3 regions of the Sphingomonas sp. AC522 genome follow, and region 3 is predicted to be linked to each of the others. Evidence: predicted binding sites of a transcription regulator. Region 3 holds the regulator's gene; each other region holds the start of a gene.
The links. Region 3 encodes LexA, which represses DNA repair genes until DNA is damaged. Its sites were predicted from a motif close to GTTCCNCNCTTGTTCT; they were not measured.
Positions count from the first base shown of each region.

Region 1 (3,274 bases), 290 kb from region 3:
TTTGCGGCTTCTCGATCTTGTGATGCTGAAGCGCAGTGGTCAGATCCTTGCGCGCCTGCTCCACCGGCACGTCGAAGCTGCCGCCGCGCACGTTGAACACGGCGGTCGCGACATTCGCGGTCTGGACGAAAGCCGGGGTCTCGCTCGCCGGCAGCGTGCGATTGAGCGCATAGGCGGTCGGCGCGCAGCCGATCAGGATGAGCATGATAAGCCCCATCCCCTTCTGCCCGTCATTGCTGCCATGCGTGAACGAGACCGCGGTGCACGTGAAGATCATCAGCGCGCGGATGCCCTTGGGCGGCGGCGCATTGCCTTCGGGCGAGCGATACAGGCTCGGCTGGCGCACCACCATCCGCATCACCAGGATCAGCAGCAATGCCGCGCCGAAACCGATCAGCGGCGCCATCCACAGCCCCGTCAGCACCTTCTGCACCTGTGCCCAATCGACGCCGGCAGTACCGCCGCGCGAGCCCTGCAGGATCAACTGATTGGCCAGCCCGACCCCGAGCACCGAGCCGATCAGCGTATGGCTCGAAGAATTGGGCAGCCCGACAAACCAGGTCGCAAGGTTCCAGATGACCGCCGCCAGCAGCAGCGCAAAGATCATCGCGAATCCGCCCGCCGAGCCGACATTCAGGATCAAATCCACCGGCAGCAGCGTGATGATCGCATAGGCCACGGCCCCGCTGGAGAACATCACCCCCAGGAAATTCCAGATCCCCGACCAGATGACCGCGACATGCGCCGGCATCGAATTGGTGTAGATCACCGTCGCCACGGCATTGGCGGTGTCATGAAACCCGTTCACGAACTCGAATCCCAGCGCGATCAGCAGCGCCAGCCCCAGGAACGCGAACACCCCGAAGGCAAGCTCCTCGCCCACGCCGCGGGTGTCATCGAGCACGCTCCACCCGGCATAAAGCAGCCCGCCGACCAGCAATGCCGCGAACAGGAACTTGAGGATCGGGTGAGTCTTATAGTCGAATCGCGACCCCCGCGTCGGCGATGCCGGCGAGGCCTGATCGAGAGCGAGAGTGGCCATGTTGGGCCGGGCTCTGGCGGCGCTGTGTGACAATGTGATGACACATAAGTTACAAAGCTGTGGATGGTTTGTGACAGTCGACCAACCGAATTTCGAGGTCAGCCGCGATGGCACTCCACGCGCTTGATCTCGATCACCTTGCCGCTCGCATCCTTGATCTCTTCGCGCCCCGGCGTGCAGGCGCGCGGGTCCTCGCTCGTCGTGCTCGTGCGCCACACGACGAACGCGGCGAACACGGCGATCGCCAGCGCGATGGCGATGCGGGCCTTGCGGTTACGTAGGTTCATCTGCTGCTCCCTGGCGCCACGATACGGCCGCGGCGCAGGCGCCGCAATCGCCGCGGCCCGGAAGCCTCAGTCCATCCCGGGATAAGTCGCGAACTCGGGCAGTTCGTGCGCCTTTTCCATCCAGGGCAGCCGCTCCTTGACCATGATGTGGGCGCTGGGCGCATTGCCGGCGCCATCGTCCAGCGTCCCCGATTGGATATCGACTATCCCGGGCAGGAATTTGGGGTTGCGATAAAACAGCCCCGTCCCGCACTTGCCGCAGAATTCGCGAGTCGCATGTTCGGAAGAGCGATAGCCCACCGGCTCGCCTTCAACGGTGACCTGTTCTTCCTTGAAAGCGATCCACCCCACCATCGGCGCGCCCGACCAGCCGCGGCAATCCACGCAATGGCACAGCGCATGATGTTCGGCCGCGCCTTCCGCAGTATAGCGGATCGCGCCGCAATGGCATTTGCCGGTGATCGCCATGTCAATTCTCTCCCGATGGTCTGGCTTTGTTCTATGCGGATCGTTGCGTATCCGCAACTGCTATTGCCATTGCCTCGCCTCCCCCCGTTCCCTAACTGTTCGCGCATGACTCTTCCCGCGCCTGCGCCAGACGACGCCCCCTATCTCCAGGGCCTGAACGCGCCCCAGCGCGACGCGGTGCTCACCACCGAAGGCCCGGTCCTCGTCCTCGCCGGCGCCGGCACTGGCAAGACCGCGGCGCTCACCGCGCGCCTCGCCCATCTGCTCTGGACCCGCAAGGCCTATCCCTCAGAGTTGCTCGCGGTGACCTTCACCAACAAGGCCGCGCGCGAGATGAAGGAGCGTGTCGGCCGCCATGTCGGGCAAGCGGTGGAAGGCATGCCCTGGCTCGGCACCTTCCACGCCATCGGCGCCAAAATGCTCCGCCGCCATGCCGAATTGGTCGGGCTGCAGTCGAACTTCACCATCCTCGATACCGACGATCAGCTGCGCCTCCTGAAACAGCTCATCACCGTCAACGAACTCGACGAGAAACGCTGGCCCGCCCGGCAGCTCGCCGGGCTGATCGATCAGTGGAAGAATAAGGGCCTCACCCCCGCGGAGATCGGCGCGGCCGAATCCGAGCAATATGCCAATGGCCGCGGCCAGTCACTCTACCAGCAATATCAGGACCGCCTGCGCACGCTCAACGCCTGCGATTTCGGCGATCTGCTGCTCCACATGCTGGTGATCCTCAAGACCCACCGCGACGTGCTGGAGCTCTACCAGCAGCGCTTCCGCTACATCATGGTCGACGAATATCAGGACACCAACGCCGTCCAATATCTCTGGCTGCGCCTCCTCGCCCAGGAGCGCCGCAACCTGTGCTGCGTCGGCGACGACGACCAGTCTATCTACTCATGGCGCGGCGCGCTGGTCGAAAACATCCTCAAGTTCGACAAGGATTTCCCCGGCGCCAAGGTCATCAAGCTCGAACAGAATTACCGCAGCACGCCCCACATTCTCGCCGCCGCCTCGGGCGTCATCGCCAATAATGGCGGTCGCCTCGGCAAGACGCTGTGGACCGAGAAGCCCGAGGGCGAAAAGGTCAAGGTCCTCGGCATCTGGGACGGCCCCGAGGAAGCCCGCCGCGTCGGCGAGGACATTGAGGGCGCCCAGCGGGGCGGCGCCAGTCTCGACGACATCGCCATCCTCGTCCGCGCCCAGCACCAGACCCGCGAGTTCGAGGACCGCTTCATTTCGATCGGCCTCAACTATCGCATCGTCGGCGGCTTTCGCTTCTATGAGCGCGCCGAAATCCGCGATGCCCTCGCCTATCTCCGCGTCGTCGCCCAGCCTGCCGACGATCTCGCCTTCGAGCGCATCGTCAACACCCCCAAACGCGGACTCGGCGACAAGGCGCTCGCCAAGGTCCACCAATATGCCCGCGCGGAGGGCATCCCCCTCACCACCGCATGTGCGCGCATCCTCGACACCG
Region 1 covers NZ_OZ409836.1:2,355,539-2,358,812, forward strand. Annotated here, with positions in the region: gene ACZZZM_RS11705 (inorganic phosphate transporter) at 1-1,042, opposite strand, end outside; gene ACZZZM_RS11710 (hypothetical protein) at 1,141-1,329, opposite strand; gene ACZZZM_RS11715 (GFA family protein) at 1,396-1,797, opposite strand; gene ACZZZM_RS11720 (ATP-dependent helicase) at 1,903-3,274, shown strand, end outside.
Region 1: the regulator LexA is predicted to act here: its motif matches at 1,884-1,899, upstream of ACZZZM_RS11720 (ATP-dependent helicase).

Region 2 (3,274 bases), 180 kb from region 3:
CGGCGTTCGGATGATACGAGACCCGGCGCTCTGCCGCCCTCAATCCACCAACCGAACCACATCCCCCACGCGCACCAGCCCCTTCTTCGCCGGCGCCGCATACGCCCCGTAAGCATTCCCGAACTGCTGCGCGACCGTCCGCAGCACGCTCGCGTCGCGCGCCGCATTGTCCGGATCGATCGTCACCATGGCGCAGCGCGGGATGCCGTCGGTCATCAGCAGTTCCGCGCCGCCTTCCGCATCGGCCTCGCCGAACGCGATTCGCTTGCCCGCCCATTCGGTCTGCGAATGATCGCTCTCGATCACGACGTTCGAGCGAAACCGCCGCATGTCGAGCGCCGAGCCGTGCGCGGTCTCGACCCAATGGTGCGCCGCGGTGGTCACCACCGATACCGGCATCGAATCATATGCGCCGATCGCCAACTGCATCAGCCCCACCGGTGCACCCGCCGCCGCCGAGAGTCGCTCGAGCAGTTCGGGGTCGTCGATATGCCCACGCCAGCCATCGGGCGCCACCACTTCGACCTTCGCGGTACGCGGCGCATCGGCATCGGCAAATCGCGCCGAATGCTGCACCAGCGCCGAAACGTCGCGCGCGGTCAGCCAGGGAAAGCGCGATCGGCTCTCGCGATAGTAAAAGGCATATTGCCGGTCGCCCTCCACGCCCTGCCAATCGATCTCGGCCACCTGCAACGGCTCTCCGGCCATCGATTTGACCGGAAAGCGGTTGAGCGCCGCGACAGTGCCGATGATTTCCTGCATCCATACCGGGCTAACGCCGTCGCGACACGCCTGCAATGGCCGCATCGGAAGCCTTGATCGCGTGCGGCGTCTGCGACAAGCTGGCTAGCCTTGGGGAGGGGACGATCATGATTTTTGAAATGCTTGTTGCGCTGGCGATGGGGCTGGGTGCTCCGGCTGCGAGTCAGGATATCGATCCGGTCGCCGCCGCGGCGGCTGTCGCCCAGGGGATCGGCGCGCCCAGGGAAGTTCAACCCGGCGTGTGGATACGCGATTCGCGGGCAGAGGGGCCGCTGGTCATCATCGGCTTCGAAACCCCGCCCGAAGTCGCCGCCACCGATTGGGCGGCCGATTTCATCTCCGGCATGTGCGGCCCGGAATATAAGGCTTCGATAGACCGATTGTTCGCGGCGGGGATGCGCGTCAGGCCCGATCTGATCGCCGGCGGCAAGCGAATCACCGGCAAGATCGTCGATCGCTGCCCCGGCTGAGCGCCCGCCAGATGCTGCGCGCTGAGCAAACCAAGTCCATGCCTGCGAAATAAATTATGTTCCGCTCTTGTTCTATGAGAACAAACACGATACGAAGGCGTCAACATCAACGATTACGGTAGACATCTTCAAGTGGCGAGGGCATCGAAAATGGCGGCATCTCTGAAGGTCATCGACAGCAACATGGCAGCTCCAACTACCGAGAAGCAGAAGGCGCTCGAAGCTGCCCTCGCGCAGATCGATCGTGCATTCGGCAAGGGCAGCGCGATGCGCCTCGGCTCGAAGGAAGCGATGCAGGTCGAGACGATTTCGACCGGTTCGCTGGGGCTCGATATTGCACTTGGCGTCGGCGGACTGCCACGCGGCCGCGTGATCGAGATTTACGGCCCCGAAAGCTCGGGCAAGACCACGCTGGCGCTGCACACCATTGCCGAAGCACAGAAGACCGGTGGCGTCGCGGCGTTCGTCGATGCCGAGCATGCGCTCGATCCGGTCTATGCCAAGAAGCTTGGCGTCAATATCGACGAGCTGATCGTCTCGCAGCCCGATACCGGCGAGCAGGCGCTCGAGATCGTCGATACTTTGGTTCGCTCGAATGCGATCGACGTGCTGGTGGTTGATTCGGTCGCCGCGCTGGTTCCTCGTGCTGAAATCGAAGGCGAGATGGGTGATAGCCATGTCGGCCTCCAGGCCCGCTTGATGTCGCAGTCGCTGCGCAAGCTGACCGGCTCGATCAGCCGCTCGCGTTGCATGGTGATCTTCATCAATCAGCTGCGCATGAAGATCGGCGTGATGTACGGCAATCCCGAGACCACTACCGGCGGCAATGCGCTGAAATTCTACGCCTCGGTTCGTCTCGACATCCGCCGCACCGGCCAGATCAAGGATCGCGACGATATCATCGGCAACACCACGCGGGTGAAGGTCGTCAAGAACAAGGTCGCGCCGCCGTTCAAGCAGGTCGAGTTCGACATCATGTATGGCGAAGGCGTGTCGAAGATCGGCGAGATCCTCGATCTCGGGGTCAAGGCCGGGCTGGTCGAGAAATCGGGTGCCTGGTTCTCGTATGACAGCATCCGCATCGGCCAGGGCCGTGAGAATTCCAAGACTTTCCTCAAGGAAAATCCGGACGTCTGCGCCCGCCTCGAAAAGGCGATCCGCACGCGCACCGAGAAGGTCGCCGAGGAAATGATGGCCGGCCCCGAGCCTGATGCAGAGGGCAGCGAAGACGATCTCTAAGATCCCTTGGTCACTGCGAACATTCGGAACATTCAGATTGAGGCCGCGACGGTGCTTGCCCGCGCCGGGCCAGCGGTCACGGGACTTGGTTCCCATTGGAGACCCGGCGCATTGCCCTGCGCCGGGTCTTTCCGTTTGGGTCGCGGGCGCGCAACTTAATGTCACGATTCGCGGGAAAACTGTGAATCTAATAGCGGAGGCCGGGAAGGGCGCATGACGGTCGGATTAGAATGGAGCGGCCGCACCGGCGACGCCTGGGCCGATGAATGGCGTCGCACCGATCGCAGCTTCGCGGGCCTTTCCCGTCGCCTCGATGCCGCGATCCTCGCCGAGGCGCCCGAGATCGGCACTGCCATCGATATCGGCTGTGGGGCAGGGGGCACGTCGATCGCGCTAGCCACCGCGCGTCCGGCTCTGTCGGTAACCGGCATCGATCTCTCTATGGCTCTGGTCGAGACTGCCCAACAGCGCGCCGCGGACCTCTCCAACCTGACATTCCGCGTCGCTGACGCACAGGCACTAGGTCCGCTGAACGCCGACCTCCTCTTCTCGCGCCACGGCGTGATGTTCTTCGCCGATCCCGTCGCCGGCTTCTCCGCCTTGCGCAATGCGGCCAGCCCCGGCGCAAAGCTGATCTTCTCCTGCTTCCGCCGGCGCGCCTTCAACCAGTGGACCCTGGTCACCGAGGCCGCGATCGGCGCCACCGCGCCGGCGCCCTCGGGCTATGTGCCCGGCCCTTATGGTCTGGCCGATGCCGATTTCACGCGCGACATGCTGGCCCAGGCAGGCTGGACCAATGCGAC
Region 2 covers NZ_OZ409836.1:2,473,774-2,477,047, reverse strand. Annotated here, with positions in the region: gene ACZZZM_RS12350 (MOSC domain-containing protein) at 40-762, opposite strand; gene ACZZZM_RS12345 (hypothetical protein) at 870-1,232, shown strand; gene recA (recombinase RecA) at 1,383-2,471, shown strand; gene ACZZZM_RS12335 (class I SAM-dependent methyltransferase) at 2,685-3,274, shown strand, end outside.
Region 2: the regulator LexA is predicted to act here: its motif matches at 1,291-1,306, upstream of recA (recombinase RecA).

Region 3 (3,274 bases):
ATGCTGATGGTGGCGATTATCGCGAGCGCCTGGCGGGCCAGTGGCACGCTAGGAAAAGCCGAGCGCTAGCGACTCAATTGAAGGCCAGTCCAGCTCCGACGATGCTCGCGCCGCTTCGCCGCGCATCCGAGCCCGACGTCCAGCGCGCAAGCCACCCCTTTCGTCTATCGCCACCCTCCCCTAATCGAGCGTGATGCCCGCCCTCCTTCCCGTAGCCGAAGCGCAACAGCGCCTCTTCGCGCTCGCACCCGCGCTCCCGATCGAGCGCATCCCCCTCGCCGAAACCGCAGGCCGCTGGGCCGCCGAGGATATCGCCGCACTCCGCACCCAGCCCGCCGCCAATCTCTCGGCGATGGACGGCTACGCCATCCGCCACGCCGACCTGCCCGGACCATGGCGCGTGATCGGCGAAAGCGCCGCCGGCCGGGCCTTTGCGGGCCAGGTCGAGCCGGGTCAGGCCGTCCGCATCTTCACCGGCGCGGTCATGCCCGCGGGCGCCGATACGGTCATGGTCCAGGAAGAGGCGGCGCGGGACGGCGCGCAACTGTCGCTCGCTGGCGACGGCCCCGCCATATTCGGCCGCAATGTTCGCCGGCAAGGCTTGGACTTCACCACGGGCGACACGCTGATCCGCACCGGCGAGCGCCTCACCCCCGCCCGCGTCGCGCTTGCCGGCGTGGCCGGGTACGGCACCCTTGCCGTCCGCCGCAAGGTCCGCGTCGCCATTGCCGCAACGGGCGACGAGCTGGTCGCGCCCGGCACACCGCTCGCTCAGGACCAGCTTCCCGAAACCAACCGGCTGATGCTCGCATCGCAGCTCGCCGGCCTGCCCGTCGAGATCATCGATCTCGGCATCCTCCCCGATCGCCAGCACGCGCTCGAAGCCGCCTTCCGCGCCGTGCGCGCCGATCTGCTGGTCACCAGCGGCGGCGCATCGGTCGGCGATCACGATCTCGTCCGGCCCGCGCTGGAGGCGGCGGGCGGCACTATCGATTTCTGGCGGATTGCGCTGCGCCCCGGCAAACCGATGATGGCCGGGCGGCTGGGTGACGCCCTGCTGGTCGGCCTGCCCGGAAACCCCGTCTCCGCCTTCGTCACCACCCTGCTCTTCGTCCGCCCGCTAATCGCTTATCTCTCCGGCGCCGCGCATCCACAGCCCCAAACCCGCACCGTCACGCTGGGCGAGCCGCTCCCTGCAAACGATCACCGCAGCGACTATCTGCGCGCCGAATTGCGCGATGGCCAGGCGTTCGCCTCGACGATCCAGGACAGTTCGATGTTGCGAACGCTTGCGCGCGCCGCCTGTCTGATCGTCCGCGCGCCGCATGCTCCGGCGGCGAAAATCGGCGACTCGGTGGAAATCCTTGATCTCGCTTGACAGGGACGCGGAACATTGCATAAACGTTCCCAGTCTGTTCTAGACGGGAGAATTCGGATGCTCACGCGCAAGCAGCACGAGCTGATCTGCTTCATTGCCGACCGCCTCGCCGAGACCGGAGTCTCGCCTTCGTTCGAGGAAATGAAGGAGGCGCTCGACCTCAAATCCAAGTCGGGCGTGCACCGGCTGATATCGGCGCTCGAGGAACGCGAGTTTATCCGCCGCCTGCCCAATCGCGCGCGCGCACTTGAGGTTCTCAAGACTCCCGAGCGCGGTGGCGCAACCGGGAAGGCGGCCGTGGCACCGGTGCAGACATCGGCGTCCGCATCTTCCACGCCTCCCGTTCCGGCAAACGACGTGGTCGAGATTCCCCTTCACGGCCGCATCGCCGCGGGCACTCCGATCGAGGCGCTGGAAGGCGCGACGATGCTCCCCGTCCCCGCGGCTTTGCTCGGCTCGGGCGAGCATTATGCCCTTGAAGTTGCCGGCGATTCCATGGTCGAGGCCGGCATCCTCGATGGCGACTACGCGCTGATCCGCCGCGCCGAGACTGCGCGTGACGGCGAAATCGTCGTGGCGCTGATCGACGATGCCGAGGCGACGCTGAAATATTTCCGGAAGGAAGGCGCGATGATCCGTCTCGACCCCGCCAATCGCGACTATAACCCGCAGCGTTATCGCCCCGATCAGGTGCGCGTGCAGGGCAAGCTCGCTGGTCTGCTGCGGCGCTACTGATCCGCTGGCGGGCGGCGGTTCCGGCGGCCGCCCTCAGCGCAGATATTCGTTCCAGCTAACCTGCCCGTCGCGGTTGCGGTCGAGCTCTACAAACGAGGCGAGCTTCGGAGCAGGATCGAGGAAGCGGGTCTTCATCGCACTGGCATATTCGGCCGCATCCAAGCTGCCGTCGCCATCGCGGTCCAGCGCTGCATATCCCCGGCGATAAAATGCCTTCCGGTCCGCGGTATATTCCGCCCGGTTCGCCAGTCCGTCATGGTCCCGATCCAGCGCCGCGAAGTGCGGACGGTGCTGGCAGACGGCGAAGTGCCGCGCTCCGCCAGCCCAGCGCTCCCGCCGCAAGGGTAGCGCCAGCGTGCAATCGGAGGTCTCCCCGGCCAGTTCCGCCTGGACCAACACCCCATCGCGATTGCGGTCCAGCGCTTCGAACCCCGCGGAAAAGTCCGGCGCCGAAGCCACCGGAGTTACGATCGCTACCGCCACGATTGCCGCCAAAACCGCCAGCGGGACCAGCGGCGAAGGCCGCCGCGCCAACCGCGCATCGACAAACCCGCGCACCGCGGCGCTCACGGTGATGCCCTCGATCCGGCACCGTTCGGCAAAAGCCTGCTTCGTCGCGAATGGCAGCCGAACCTCGATGGTCTCGCTCTTCTTGCTCGTCATGGCCTCAATCAGCCACGCGCCGCCGGTCATGAAAAGCAAAACCTTGTCCGGACACAGTCATTTGCTCTGCTTGGCCAGTTCCGCCTCGAACGCCGCCGCGGCCGCCGCAACGCGGCGCTGCAGCTCGCCCGAATCGACGAACGCCCGCGCATCGCCCGCCACTAGCCGCTGCCGCTTCGCCTCCATGCTGAACCCCTCGGGATGGAAGTTGAGGAAGATATCGGCCTTGAGCGTCTTCAATTTGGCAAACGTCGCCCGGAAGTCGCTGGCCGCCGTATCATAGCCTTGCCCCGGCTTCAGCGGTTGCCCCGCCACGGTGATGCTGCAGGCGAAGATCAAGTCGAGCCCGCCACTGCGCATCGTCCAGCTCGTGCAGCCCTGGGTATGGCCTGGAGTGAGCCACGTCACCAGGTCGGTCCCGCCCAGCCGGATATGCTCACCATCGGCGATCACGCGATCGACCTTTACCGCCGGAAAGGGCGGCAAATCGGTGCGCCC
Region 3 covers NZ_OZ409836.1:2,650,384-2,653,657, forward strand. Annotated here, with positions in the region: gene ACZZZM_RS13230 (hypothetical protein) at 1-69, shown strand, start outside; gene ACZZZM_RS13235 (molybdopterin molybdotransferase MoeA) at 194-1,378, shown strand; gene lexA (transcriptional repressor LexA) at 1,436-2,113, shown strand; gene ACZZZM_RS13245 (EF-hand domain-containing protein) at 2,147-2,776, opposite strand; gene bla (subclass B3 metallo-beta-lactamase) at 2,834-3,274, opposite strand, start outside.